One region of the Bradyrhizobium sp. OAE829 genome, then DNA from elsewhere that is predicted to be linked to it. Evidence: predicted binding sites of a transcription regulator. Region 1 holds the regulator's gene; each other region holds the start of a gene.
What was found. The regulator PhoB, encoded in region 1, activates phosphate uptake and scavenging genes when phosphate is short. The targets are predictions, from matches to a motif close to TGTCATNNANCTGTCAT.
Positions count from the first base shown of each region.

Region 2: a site for PhoB is predicted at 2,173-2,189, ahead of phnG (phosphonate C-P lyase system protein PhnG). Genes of this name have one in related genera too.
Region 3: a site for PhoB is predicted at 2,450-2,466, ahead of ABIE49_RS31375 (Orn/Lys/Arg family decarboxylase). Genes of this name have one in related genera too.

Region 1 is NZ_JBEPOE010000001.1:3,668,170-3,672,814, reverse strand. It holds gene pstA (phosphate ABC transporter permease PstA) at 1-28, shown strand, start outside; gene pstB (phosphate ABC transporter ATP-binding protein PstB) at 25-846, shown strand; gene phoU (phosphate signaling complex protein PhoU) at 870-1,586, shown strand; gene phoB (phosphate regulon transcriptional regulator PhoB) at 1,671-2,372, shown strand; gene ABIE49_RS18000 (GcrA family cell cycle regulator) at 2,541-3,050, opposite strand; gene ABIE49_RS17995 (aspartate aminotransferase family protein) at 3,533-4,645, shown strand, end outside.
Region 2 is NZ_JBEPOE010000001.1:281,645-286,289, forward strand. It holds gene ABIE49_RS01120 (carbon-phosphorus lyase complex subunit) at 1-1,045, opposite strand, end outside; gene phnH (phosphonate C-P lyase system protein PhnH) at 1,048-1,656, opposite strand; gene phnG (phosphonate C-P lyase system protein PhnG) at 1,656-2,114, opposite strand; gene phnF (phosphonate metabolism transcriptional regulator PhnF) at 2,234-2,962, shown strand; gene phnE (phosphonate ABC transporter, permease protein PhnE) at 3,072-3,920, opposite strand; gene phnE (phosphonate ABC transporter, permease protein PhnE) at 3,917-4,645, opposite strand, start outside.
Region 3 is NZ_JBEPOE010000001.1:6,517,059-6,521,703, forward strand. It holds gene ABIE49_RS31370 (GNAT family N-acetyltransferase) at 1-52, opposite strand, end outside; gene ABIE49_RS31375 (Orn/Lys/Arg family decarboxylase) at 49-2,406, opposite strand; gene ABIE49_RS31380 (LysR family transcriptional regulator) at 2,521-3,414, opposite strand; gene paoA (aldehyde dehydrogenase iron-sulfur subunit PaoA) at 3,601-4,263, shown strand; gene ABIE49_RS31390 (FAD binding domain-containing protein) at 4,260-4,645, shown strand, end outside.

The DNA.
Region 1 (4,645 bases):
CCTTGGCGCCGAGAGGACCGCAAAATGAACGATCTTTCCGTATCCGTGAGTGCTGCGAACGGACCTGTTCCGCAGGTCGCCTTGCCCGACGCGCCGCCGAAAGTGACCGCGCGCGGCCTGAACTTCTACTATGGCGAGCACCATGCGCTGAAGAACATCAACCTCACGCTCGGCACCCACCGCGTCACCGCCTTCATCGGGCCGTCCGGCTGCGGCAAGTCCACGCTGCTGCGGATCTTCAACCGGATGTACGACCTCTATCCGGGCCAGAAGGCGACCGGGCAATTGATGCTCGACCAGACCAACATCCTCGACCCCAAGCTTGATCTCAATCTGCTGCGCGCCCGGGTCGGCATGGTGTTCCAGAAGCCGACGCCGTTTCCGATGACGATCTACGAAAACATCGCCTTCGGCATCCGCCTTTATGAGAAGATCTCGAAATCCGAGATGGACGGCCGCGTCGAAAAGGCGTTGCGTGGCGGTGCGCTGTGGAACGAGGTCAAGGACAAGCTGAATGCGTCGGGCCTCAGCCTGTCCGGCGGCCAGCAGCAGCGGCTCTGCATCGCGCGCACCGTGGCGGTGCGCCCTGAAGTGATCCTGTTCGACGAGCCCTGCTCGGCGCTGGACCCGATTTCGACCGCCAAGGTCGAGGAACTGATCCAGGAATTGTCGGAGGACTACACCATCGCCATCGTGACCCATAACATGCAGCAGGCGGCGCGCGTCTCGGACAAGACCGCCTTCATGTATCTCGGTGAACTGGTCGAGTTCGACGACACCAACAAGATTTTCACCTCGCCGAGCGATCGACGCACCCAGGATTACATTACCGGCCGGTTCGGCTAAGCGCACATCGCGAGGAGAAGACAATGGCTTCAGAACATACCGCGAAGGCGTTCGACAGCGATCTTCAGGAATTGACCCGTCTGGTCGCCGAAATGGGCGGCCTTGCCGAACGCATGATCACCGAATCCGTCGATGCCTTGATCCGGCGCGATGTCGCGCTCGGAAAACGCGTCGTCGCCTCCGACGTCGAGATCGACCGCCTGCAGCACCTCATCGAGGAACGCGCGGTGCTGACGATTGCCCGCCGCCAGCCGATGGCCATCGACCTGCGCGAGATCGTCGGTGCCATGCGGGTGGCCACCGATCTGGAGCGGATCGGCGACCTCGCCAAGAACATGGGCAAGCGCGTCGCGGCGCTGGAGAACGATTTCCAGCCGCTGAAATTGATCCGCGGTCTCGAACACATGACCGATCTGGTGCAGTCGCAGGTCAAGTCCGTGCTCGACGCCTACGCGTCGCACGACCTGCCGGCGGCGATGGCGGTCTGGAAGGGCGACGAGGAAGTCGACGCCATCTGCACCTCGCTGTTCCGCGAGCTCCTGACCTACATGATGGAAGATCCGCGCAACATCTCGTTTTGCATCCATCTGATGTTCTGCGCCAAGAACATCGAACGGATCGGCGACCATGCCACCAACATCGCCGAGACCGTGTTCTACATGATCGAAGGCCAGCAGATCCTCGACAAGCGCCCGAAGGGCGACATGACCAATTTCGCCACCACGGTGCCAGGAAACTAGAAGCGAAACTAGAAGCGGAACTGGAAGCGGAAGACGTTCGCGTAACAAACCGCGTCAAAATCGGATATCAAGAGGCTGACATAGATGAACGCACGCATTCTGGTGGTTGAAGACGAGGAAGCGCTCACCACGCTTTTGCGCTACAACCTCGATGCCGAAGGCTATGAGGTCGAAACCGTCGCCCGCGGTGACGACGCCGATACGAGGCTGAAGGAGCGGGTGCCCGACCTGATCGTGCTGGACTGGATGCTGCCGGGCCTGTCCGGCATCGAACTGTGCCGCCGCTTGCGGGCGCGGCCGGAGACCAAGGCGCTGCCGATCATCATGCTGACCGCGCGCGGCGAGGAAAGCGAGCGGGTGCGGGGGCTGGCGACCGGCGCCGACGACTACATCGTAAAACCCTTTTCGGTGCCGGAGCTGCTGGCGCGGGTGAAGGGCCTGTTGCGGCGGGCGAGCCCGGAGCGGCTGGCCACCGTGCTGACCTATGGCGATATCGAACTCGACCGCGAGAAGCGCCGCGTCGCGCGCTCGGGCCGTCCGATCGATCTCGGCCCGACCGAATATCGCCTGCTGGAGTTTTTCCTGGAACATCCCGGCCGCGTGTTCAGCCGCGAGCAACTGCTCGACAGCGTCTGGGGCCGCGACATCTATATCGACGAACGTACCGTCGACGTCCATATCGGCCGCCTGCGCAAACTGCTCAACCCCGGCCGCGAACAGGACCCGATCCGCACCGTGCGCGGCGCCGGCTACGCGCTGGATGATCGGTTCGCGAAGGTGGAGTAGCCAATACTCTATCGTCGTCCCTGCGAACGCAGGGATCCATAACCACCGATCTCATTTTTTGAAATGAGCTGGAGCTCCAGCCAGGCATAACCACGAACCCCTGTGGTTATGGGTCCCGGCGTTCGCCGGGACGACAGCGATGTTTTCCGCGTAGCTTCCGCGCAGCCCTTACCTTGTCGGCTTCGGTGCCGGGCGGCGGCGATCGGAGGCCGGCTGATAGGCGATGCGCGAGTGATGTGCGCAATAGGGCAGGCTGGTGAGCGCCTTGCCGCCGCAGAAAAAGAATTCCGAGCTGGAGGGATCGCCGATCGGCCAGTGGCAGGTGGCCTCGTTCAGTTCGAGCAGCGTCAGCCGCTGGCTCATCGGCACCACATTGTCGTAGGCGACCGGATCCGGCTCCATCTCCACCTCGAAGGCGTGGGCCAGCGCGGTATTGCCGCGCGACACCGGGCGCGCCACCCGCATCATCTGCTGGGCGGGGCGCGCCTTGCGCTGACGCGGCGCGGCCGAGGAGGGGCTCTTGGCACGGCCGGAAAGACCCAGCCGATGCACTTTGCCGATCACTGCATTTCGCGTCACATTCCCGAGTTCCGCGGCGATCTGGCTGGCGGAAAGTCCGCCCTCCCAGAGCTTTTTAAGCTGCTCGACGCGCTCGTCGGACCAGGTCAATACCGTCATCGCATTCTTCCCTTCGCACAGAGCCGGCCAAACCGGGGGCAGCGCTGGCGATGCCAATTCTCAAAAATCCCAGCGGGCAGAATCCCTTAGCCCTCGCCGGGCGCAAAAAAGCCGCCCGAACGTTTACGCCTTACAAAATGGACTCTAGGGGTCAGTACTTCCGCACGAGATGTCGTACCCGACAGCCCAGACGCTACAATATGGCGGGACTCTGGCGCAAGAGTCCGCGTCCGTGCGTCCACATGTTCCGGTATTTATGCATTGTAATTGGAGTTTTCCACGGCACCGGAATGCTACGGATTGCTTTATCCTGCACTGCAGGAAAGCCCTTTTTAGGCGTGTTGACACGGTCCAAAGCCAGCATAGAATGCCTGTCACGTGCCGCCCCGAAAAGGCGGCACGTTTTGTTTTCGCAAGACCGGCTGTGCCGCGTTCGCACCAATGCACGCTATGTGGCCGGTCTCTAACCGTCAGTGATGGCCATGACCAACAGCGCCCCGTCGCATCTGCTTCCCGTATTCGCGAGAGTCGATCTCGGTTTCGAACGCGGCGAAGGCGCGTGGCTGATCTCAACGTCCGGCGAGCGCTATCTCGACTTCACCTCGGGCGTGGCGGTGAATGCGCTTGGCCACTGCCATCCGCATCTGGTCGCAGCCTTGCAGGAGCAGGCCACCAGGCTCTGGCACATGTCGAACCTGTTCCGGAGCCCGGACGGCGACAAGCTTGCAGCAAGGCTGTGCGAGCAGAGCTTTGCCGATCTGGTGTTCTTCTGTAATTCCGGCGCGGAAGCGATGGAATGCGCGATCAAGGTCGCGCGCCGCTATCACGCCGCCAAGGGCCATCCCGAGCGCTATCGCATCGTCACCTTCGAGGGCGCGTTCCACGGCCGCACGCTGGGCACGCTGGCGGCGACCGGCTCGGCCAAATATCTGGAAGGCTTTGGTCCGCCGCTGGATGGCTTCGACCAGGTCGCGCATGGCGATCTCGAAGCGGTCAAGAAGGCGATCGGGCCGCAGACCGCCGCGATCCTGATCGAGCCGGTGCAGGGCGAGGGCGGTGTCCGCAGCGCGCCGCATGCGTTCTTCAAGGCGCTCCGCCAATTGTGCGACGACAAGGGCCTGCTGCTGATTTTCGACGAGGTGCAGACCGGCATGGGCCGCACCGGCGATCTGTTTGCCTATAAGCGCATCGGCGTCACCCCCGACATCATGTCGCTGGCAAAAGCGCTCGGCGGCGGTTTTCCGATCGGCGCCTGTCTCGCCACGGCAGAGGCGGCGTCCGGCATGACGCCGGGCTCGCACGGCTCGACCTTCGGCGGCAACCCGCTGGCGATCGCCTCCGCCAACGCGGTGCTCGACGTGATGCTGAAGCCCGGCTTCTTCGAGCACGTGCAGAAGGTGTCGCTGCTCTTGAAACAGAAGCTCGCCTCCGTGGTCGATCGCTATCCTTCCGTGCTGGCAGAAGTGCGCGGCGAAGGGCTGCTGATCGGCGTCAAGGCCGTCGTGCCCTCGGGCGATCTCGTTGCCGCGCTGCGCGACCAGAAGCTGCTGACGGTCGGCGCCGGCGACAATGTCGTGCGCTTCCTCGCGCCCCTG
Region 2 (4,645 bases), 3.4 Mb from region 1:
ATTTGCGCAGCAGGCCGAGTTCGGACTGGAAGTCGACGTAATGCGGCAGCTTGAGATGTTCGACGAAGCCGGTCGCCTGCACATTGTCCGAATGCGACATCACGAACTCTTCGTCCTGGGCCGGGGCGATCACTTCCTCGCCGAGTTCGCGGGCGCGCAGCGTGCGGTCGACCAGCGCCATCGACATGGTTTTGCGCTCGCTCTGCCCGAACGCCAGCCCATAGCCGCGCGTAAAACACGGGGCTTCGGTGGCCGAGCCCTTGAACTGGTTGACCATCTGGCATTCGGTCATCGCGATCTCGCCGAGCGGCACGGCGAAGCCGACGTCCTCGGCCATGAATTCGATCTCGACTTCGCCGAAGCGGATTTCGCCGGCAAACGGATGGTTGCGGCCGTAACCGCGCTGCGAGGAATAGCCAAGCGCCAGCAGAAAGCCTTCGTCGGCGCGCGCCAGGTTCTGCAGGCGCAGGTCACGGTCCGCCGGGAAGCTGAGCGGCTCGCGCGTGAGGTCGCCGACCGGCGTCTCCGGATCCGCTGCCGGCGACGGCTCGATCAGGCCGTCCCGGCCAAGAATGTCGGTCACGCGCGGCGTCGCCGCGAGCGAGGCTTCGCTCATCTCCGGCGTTTCCGGAGAAAACCCCTCGGCAAGCTGTGGGTCCAGCAAACGATGGGTATAATCGAACGTCGGCCCGAGAATTTGTCCGCCCGGAATGTCCTTGAAGGTCGAGGAAATCCGCCGCCGCACCTGCATCGCGCCGGTATCCACCGGCTCGGTGGCGCCGAAGCGCGGCAGGGTGGCGCGGAACGCGCGGACCAGGAAGATCGCCTCGATCATGTCGCCGCGCGCCTGCTTGATCGCGAGCGCCGCGAGCTCGCGATCGTACAGCGAGCCCTCGGTCATGACGCGGTCGACGCCGAGCGACAACTGCTCGGAGATCTGCGACAGCGAGACCTCGGGAACGTCACGGTCGCCGCGCCGCTCATGCGCCAGCAGCCGATGGGCGTTCTCGATGGCGCGTTCGCCTCCCTTGACGGCAACGTACATAACTAGCCTCCCCTCGCGACCAGCCGCGTGGTGCGCGGTATCGCGACAATCGCATCGTCATGGACCAGCACGACATCGATGCCGCGCGGAAACAGCGCCACGTTGACTGCGAGCCGTTCGAACAGATCGTGCGGCTGGATCGCGGCCTGCAGGATCGCAGTGCCGTCGATGCCGGAGCCCCGCAGTTCGAGGGCGGGCCCCTGCATCAGGCTGTCGACCTGCAGGATCAATGTCGTCGAACGATCCGGGTATTCATTGCTGCCGAACGCAAACCGATCGAGCGCCGGAAGCTCGCGGGGGCCGCCGATCAGGGCAAAGCTGCTGATCGAAGAATCCGCGATCACAGGCGCGCTGGTGTGGAATTTGAGCCATTTGGCAACGTCCGTCGTTGCCGACATCCGGCTGTCGAGCCAGATCGGCGTATCATGGTCGAACAGGGTCAGCGCAATGGCCGCGGTGCCGCGCATCATGGCGGCGGGCGTGCCGGCGACGGCCGCAATGCGCTGCACGCTGCCGGGACGCGCCATCGCATCCATCACCGAGCGGAAGGTCGATTGCGCCGACAACACCTTGTCGGCAAATCCTGCGGGCAGTTCGGCAACCGTCGTCATCAGCCCTCACCCCGCACCAAGGTGTAGAAATCGACCCGCGTCGCCGCGGCTTCCGCCGCCTTGCGGTTCCGCGTGGCGGTCATTGCCGCGCGCAGCGGCGCGATCACCTTTGTCTCGACGAGGCCGGCGAACTCATCCGACTGCACCATGGCGTCGCACAGCGCGATCATCCGCGCTTTTTCCCGGTCGCGGCCGAGCGTGTAGCCGAAGCCAACTTCGCCGGTCGAAAGCCGCACCGCCGCACGCGATACCGTGGCCTCGCCGAGGTTGAAGGCGGAGCCGTCGCCGCCGATACGGCCGCGCACCATCACGAGGCCGTTCTCCGGCTCGCGCAGATTTTCGTGATCAGGCAGCGTGATCGCTGCCAGACGGCAGGATATCTCTGATGGATCGGAGTGCGCCAGCACCGCCATGACTGCCTTGCGCTGCGCCTGCTTGTCGTTCTCGGTTGCCGTCATATCCACCTTGCCGGAATCAAGTTGTCTATGCTAATAGACAACTTCATAATCAAACGCCATGACTGTTTGGTGACAACAGGGTTGTTTTTTCGGATGACCGTCCCGGATATATTCACACCATGAGCATGCAGGATGCGGCCACCGGTGTGGCGTTGTGGCGGCAAGTCGCCGACGGGATCGAGCGCGGCATTGCCGAGGGCCGCTTCGCCGCGGGTGAAAAGCTGCCGGGCGAGATGGAGATCGCCGAGACCTATCGGGTCAACCGCCATACCGTGCGCCGGGCGCTGGCGACGCTCGCCGAACGCGGGCTGGTGCGCGCCGAGCGCGGCAGCGGCACTTATGTCGAGACCCAGCGCCTCGCCTATCCACTGCGCTCGCGGACGCGGTTTTCCGAAATCGTCGGCGCCGGCGGCCACGAACCGCGTGGCCAGTTGATCGAAGCGTCCGACGATGTCGCTACACGTGAACTGGCGCGGGAACTCGGACTGAAGACGGGCGCACCCTTGGTCCGGATCGAAGCGCTGCGGCTGGCCGACCGGACGCCAATCTGCGTCAGCACCTCATGGCTCTCCGCCGAGCGCTTCCCTGACGCGGGACAGGTCTTCGCCAGCGTGCGCTCGATGACCAAGCTGGTCGCACATTACGGCATCCGCGATTACCGCAGGTCTTCCACCCGGATCACTGCCGCCATAGCCGACGCCAGCGACGCCGCACGGCTTGATCTTGCGCTGGGCCGTCCGGTGTTGGTGGTCGACAGCACCGACGTCGATCCCGACGGCACGCCGATCGTGACCAAGCGCTCGCGCTTTGCCGCCGAACGCGTCGAGTTCCTGGTGGAGAGCGATTGACCGGTTAGCTTGTAGGGTGGGCAAAGCGAAGCGTGCCCACCTCTCAGCATCCGAGACAAGAATGGTGGGCACGGCGCAAGAGCGCCTTTGCCCACCCTACGCACCGCCATCAAGCCACCGCGCGCTTGCCTATAATCGCAAACCGCAGCTTGCTGGAAATCCAGTCGATCGCGGCCACCGCGACCAGGATCATCAGGATCAGGAACGACACCTTCTGCCATTCCAGCACCCGGATCTGCTCGGCCAGCTGCAATCCAATGCCGCCGGCGCCGACGATGCCGATGATGGTCGCCGAGCGGGTGTTCGACTCGATGAAATAGAGCACCTGCCCTGCGATCACGGGCAGCACTTGCGGCATCAGCCCAAACCGTATTTCGTGCAGCGCATTGCCGCCGGAGGCCCGGATGCCCTCGACCTGCTTCTTGTCGGCGGCCTCGATCGCTTCGGAGAACAATTTGCCGAACGCACCAAAGTCCGCCACCGCAATCGCCAGCACGCCGGCGAAGGGCCCGAGGCCGACGACGTTGATCCAGACCAGCGCCCAGATCAGCGTGTCGACGCCGCGGATCGAATCGAGAAAGCGTCGAACCGGGAAGCGGAAGATACCCGACGGAACGATATTCCTTGCAGCGAGCAGACTGACCGGCAGCGCGAGCAACGCGGCAAGGGTCGTACCCAGCATCGCGATCGACAGGGTTTCACCGAGCGCAACGAGATAGACCGGGAGCGAACCGCCGGGATCGGGCGGGATCATCATCATCGTGATCCAGCCGAGCTGGCTCAACCCGGCCAGCATCCGCGCCGGCGAAAACTCCAGCTCGACCAGCCCGAACACGAAGATCCCGAATGCAGCGAGCAGCATCGCGGGGATCGCGAGACGGGAGGAAGCCGGCCGGTCGAAGACTTCGGGATAGCGGCCGCGCAAATCCCCGGAGTCCGGTGCCAGCAACCGTGTCATGACCGTGCCTCCTTGCCGAACAGCCGCCCGCGCGCCCATCCGGTGCCGATATCGATCAGGAACACGGTGACAATGATCATCAGCAGGATCGCGCTGACGTCGGAATAAAAGAATTTCCTGACGGCGACGACGAGTTCCTGGCCAATGCCGCCGGCGCCGACGAAACCCATCACCGAAGCGCCGCGCACATTGATCTCAAAGCGCAGCAACGTGTAGCTGGCAAAACCCGCCGCGACCTGCGGCACGACCGCAAAGCGTATGCACGATATCCAGCTCGCACCGGTCGATCGCACCCCCTCGACCGGCTTCATGTCGATGTTCTCGACGATTTCGGAATACAGTTTTCCTAGCGCGCCAACCGAATGGATCATGATGGCGATAACCCCGGCCATCGGCCCGAGACCGAACGCAATCACGAAGATCAGCGCGAACACGATGTCCGGAACGGTACGGCAGAACTCCATCAGGCGTCGAATCGTAAACCGCAGCCACGGCGCCGGCGAGGTATTTTCAGCGGCGAGAAAATTGAGCCCAAAAGCGAGGATCGCTCCGGCCAGGGTACCGACATAACTGATCAGGACGGTCTCGCCGAGCAGCGCCAGCCATTTTTTCCAGCCCCAGAACCACTCGCCGATATCGGACCAGACCCGCGCGCCGCTCTCCAGCGTGCCGATGCGGTCGAAGTAGCTGGCGAAATTTCCGATCTTGTTGACGAACGTGACCGG
Region 3 (4,645 bases), 2.8 Mb from region 1:
CCGGCTGCTGGTCGGTCACGGCCGGATCTGTCGTTTCGACGGGCCGGTTCATTCGCAGACCACATAAGTATGCAGCCGGATGCGGCCGGACGGATCGACTTCCTTGTAGACGCCCTGAATCTCGACGTCGAAGCCGGGGAAGGTGTTGAAGCAGGTTTCGAACATTTTGAGATAGTCGATCATCGGCTGCGCCCGCTCGGTCAATCGTTCGCCGGGCACGATGGTGGCGATGCCGGGGGGATAGACCACGAACGGCGTCGTGGCAATGCGGCCGGCGATGGCGTCGATCGGCAGATAGTCGACGTCGTTGCGCACGAGATAGCGCGCGGCGTCGCGCGGCGACATTGCGATGTCAGGCAGATGCTCGGCCTGGAATTGCCTGGCCTGCAGCGTGCTGACGCCGGCGTCGCGGAAGAAGCCGTGCATCGCGGCGCAGAGATCGCGTAAGCGCACGCCGGCATAGCGTTTCGGCCGGCGCTGGTAGAATTCCGGGATCACCTCTTCCAGCAGCGCGTTGTCGTCGTGCAGCTTCTTGAAGGCAACGAGACCAGAGATCAGCGTGCCGGCCTTGCTGGCCTCGACGCCGGGGGTGAGCAGGAACAGCAGCGAGTTGAGGTCGTTCTTTTCCGCCACGATGCGGTTTTCGCGCAAATATTGCGCCACGACGGGCGCGGGGATGCCGTGCTCGGCATAGCGGCCGGTGGCATGGTCGAAGCCGGGGGTCAGCACCGTCAGCTTGTTGGGGTCGGTCATGGCGAACCCCGCGGTCAGATCGGGGAATCCGTGCCAAAGCTGGTCCGGCGAAAGCTGCCAATAGGTGGGGTCGGTGACCAGCATGTCGGTTGAGATGGTCTCCCAGGCCACATTGTGCACGGCGCCCTCGCGCGAGGCGTCCGGGATCGCGACACGGTCGGGCACGAACGGCTCGAAGAACCAGCGGCGCTCGGGCCGCGCTTCCTTCTCCTCGAACTCGCGGCGGACCGCGCGCATCTTCTTGCGCAGTTCGATGCCGAGCCGGATCGTGTCGTCCCACAGCACCTCGCCGGAGCGGCCCTTCATCATCTGCGCGCCGACATCGAGCGAGGCGAAGATCGGATAGAACGGCGAGGTCGATGCGTGCTGCATGAAGCTTTCGTTGAAGCGCCGGTGTTCGATGCGGCGCTTCTGGCCGGTGATGTGGCGGTCCTTGATATGGATCTGCGAGGCCTGCGAGAAGCTCGCCAGCTGTTTGTGGGTCGACTGGGTCGCGATGATGCCGGGCGCGTCGGGGCCGAGACCGGACAATCCCATCGCGAAACGTCCGGCATAGAGCGGATGAAACTTCATGAAGCCGGCCCAGGCCTCGTCGAACAGGATGTAATCGCAGAGATGGCCGATCGCCTTCAGGATCATCTCCGCACTGTGGATCGTGCCGTCATAGGTGCACTGCTCGACGACGGCCACCCGGAACGGGCGCGGCTTGCGCCAGGCTTCCGGATCCTTGACCAGCGGATGGCTGCGGATGCGTTCGCGCAAACTCGTCTCGTCGATCGCGTCCCAGCGCATCGGGCCGATCAAGCCCCAGGCGTTGCGAACGGTGGGGATGTAAACCGGAATGCCGCCGGCCATCATCAGCGCGCCATGATGCGCCGCCTTGTGGTTGTTGCGGTCGAACAACACGAGGTCGCCGTCGGTGACCAGCGCGCCCAGCACCACCTTGTTGGAGGTCGAGGTGCCGTTGAGCACGAAATAGGTCTTTTCGGCGCCGAAGATTTGCGCCGCTTCCTTTTGCGCCTTCAGCGCCGGGCCTTCGTGAGTGAGGAGATCGCCGAGGTCGAGCACGGAATTGTCGAGGTCATCGCGAAAGACCGCTTCGCCGAGATGTTCGACGAACACCCGGCCGATCGGGCTGCGGCTGTAAAACACGCCGCCATTGTGGCCCGGGCAGGTCCATAGCTGGTTGCCCTCTTCGGCATAGTCGACCAGCGCACCGAAGAACGGCGTCTTCAGGGTTTCGGCATATTGCTTCAGGCGGCTGATCAGGTTCTTGGCGATGAAGGGCGGCGTTTCCTCGGACAGGAACACGTAGCCGTCGATGAAATCCAGCACCTCGACCGGCAGGTCCTCGAACCGCTTGCGGCGGATCAGGAGGATGATCGGAAAATCGAGGCCGCGCCGCCGCATCAGATTGATCAGGGCCATGGTCTTGCCCTCGAGGCCCTTTTTGCCCCAGTCGACCACCATGCAGCCGATCGCGGCGTCGGTCTGCACCTGGATTTCCGCATCCTCGAGCTTGCGCGCCCGGACCACTTCAAAGCCGGACCGCTCGATCTCGGTGATGATCTGGTTGAAACGGAGGCCTTCGAGATCGTCGGTATCAAAGACCGGTGCGGCGAACAGAAAGGTGAAGCGTCGGAAATAGTCCATCGGTGCCCTCGAATGTGTGTCCAACAAGCTGTTGGGGCATTCGATGACATCTGGATGACAAATGGGTTCCGGCCCGCCCGCCCGAAACCTGCCGCTCGATCGAGGGGCTGCCCATCACCCCCGGTATCGCAGCGCCTCCACCAGCACTGCAAACGCCGGCGTGGGCTGCCGGCGGCTCGGGTAATAGAGGTGATAGCCGGAAAACGGCGCGCACCAGTCGTCGAGCACGCGGATCAGACGGCCGTCGGCGAGATGCCTCTTGACCTGGTCCTCGGGGAGATAGGCGAGGCCGTGTCCCGCCAGTACCGCGCTCAGCCGGAGCGGGATGCTGTTGAACACCAGCTGCCCGTCGACGCGCACCTTGACTTCGCGGCCGCGTTTCTCGAATTCCCAGGCGTAGATTCCACCTGATGTCGGCAGGCGGACGGTGATGCAGTCGTGCGCCGTAAGATCCTGCGGCTGCTTCGGCTTCGGTTTTCGTTCGAAATAAGCGGGCGAGCCAACCACGGTCATGCAGAAGTCCGGTCCGATCCGCACGGCGATCATGTCCTTGGCCACTTGCTCGCCGAGACGAACGCCGGCGTCGTATCGCTCCGCGACGATGTCGGTCAGGCCGTAATCGATGGTCAGCTCGACCTTGATGTCGGGGTAACGCGGCAGCAGCCTTGTCAAGGCAGGCCAGAGTACCGCCAGGGCCGCATGCTCGCCGGCCGTGATCCGGATGGTACCGGCGGGTTTTTCCCGTAGCTCGGTGAGCGCTGATAGTTCGGAGTCGATTTGCTCGAACTTGGGGCCCACCGTCCGAACCAGCCGCTCTCCGGCCTCGGTCGTTGCCACGCTGCGGGTGGTGCGGGTCAACAACCGCAAGCCGAGCCGCTCTTCCAGTCCTCGAATGGTGTGACTGAGCGCCGATTGCGAAACCCCGAGCTGTGCTGCCGCCCGCGTAAAGCTGCGTTCGCGCGCCACGGCCAGGAACGCCATGAGGTCGTTGGTGTTTTTGCCGAGCATTCATGAGCCTGTTTCATAAGTCCATGCCGATTATTAGGCCTAATCCGGCGGCGTTGCACCCGTTAAATCCCTGAAGGCACGCGGTCGTGACCTGCGCGATGTCGGCCGCGCGCAACCCCGGATCACGATCGGCGTTAGTCACCGCGGCGGGGCACATCGAGCGAAGCGGCAAAAAGGATTGATGGCATGCGAAGCCCCGGTGATTTCAGATTCTCTCGGCGCGACCTGTTGGTGGTCGGCGCCGCTTCTCTCACGGCGCCGGCCCTCGGGGTGACGACGTCGACCTTTGTGGCCAAGGCCGAGATCGCCCTGAAGCCTGCGGTTTCCGGAGCCCCGGTGATGTCGAAAGTGTCGTTCAACCTGAACGGCAAGATGCGCGAGCTCGAGGTCGATACGCGGACCACGCTGCTCGATGCGTTGCGCGAGAATTTGCATTTCACCGGTACCAAGAAGGGCTGCGATCACGGCCAGTGCGGCGCGTGCACCGTGATCGTCGGCGGGCGCCGGATCAATTCATGCCTGACGCTGGCTGTGATGCATGAGGGCGAGAGCGTCACTACCATCGAGGGCCTTGGCACCCCGGAGAACATGCACCCGATGCAGGCGGCCTTCGTCAGGCATGACGGCTATCAATGCGGCTATTGCACGCCCGGGCAGATCTGCTCGGCGGTGGCCGTGCTCGACGAGATCAAGGCCGGCATCCCCAGCCACGTCAGCGCCGATCTGAACGCAGTCCCGCAGCTCTCCAATGCCGAATTGCGCGAGCGCATGAGCGGCAACATCTGCCGCTGCGGCGCCTATTCCAACATCGCCGAAGCCATCAGCGAAGTCGCCGGGAGACAGGCATGAGATCCTTTACCTATGAGCGCGCCAATTCGCCGGCCGAGGCCGCCGCCGCGGCGGCACGCCAGCAGGGCGCCAAATTCATCGCTGGTGGTACCAACCTGCTCGACCTGATGAAGCTCGAAATCGAGACGCCGGCGCATCTGATCGACGTCAACCATCTCGGGCTCGACAAGATCGAGCCGACCGCCGATGGCGGACTGCGGGTGGGCGCGCTGGTGCGCAACACCGATCTTGCCGCGCACGAACGGGTGCGGCGCGATTATGGTGTGCTGTCGCGCGCGCTGCTCGCCGGCGCTTCGGGCCAGTTGCGCAACAAGGCGACGACCGCGGGCAATCTGCTGCAGCGGACCCGCTGCCCCTATTTTTACGACACCAACCAACCCTG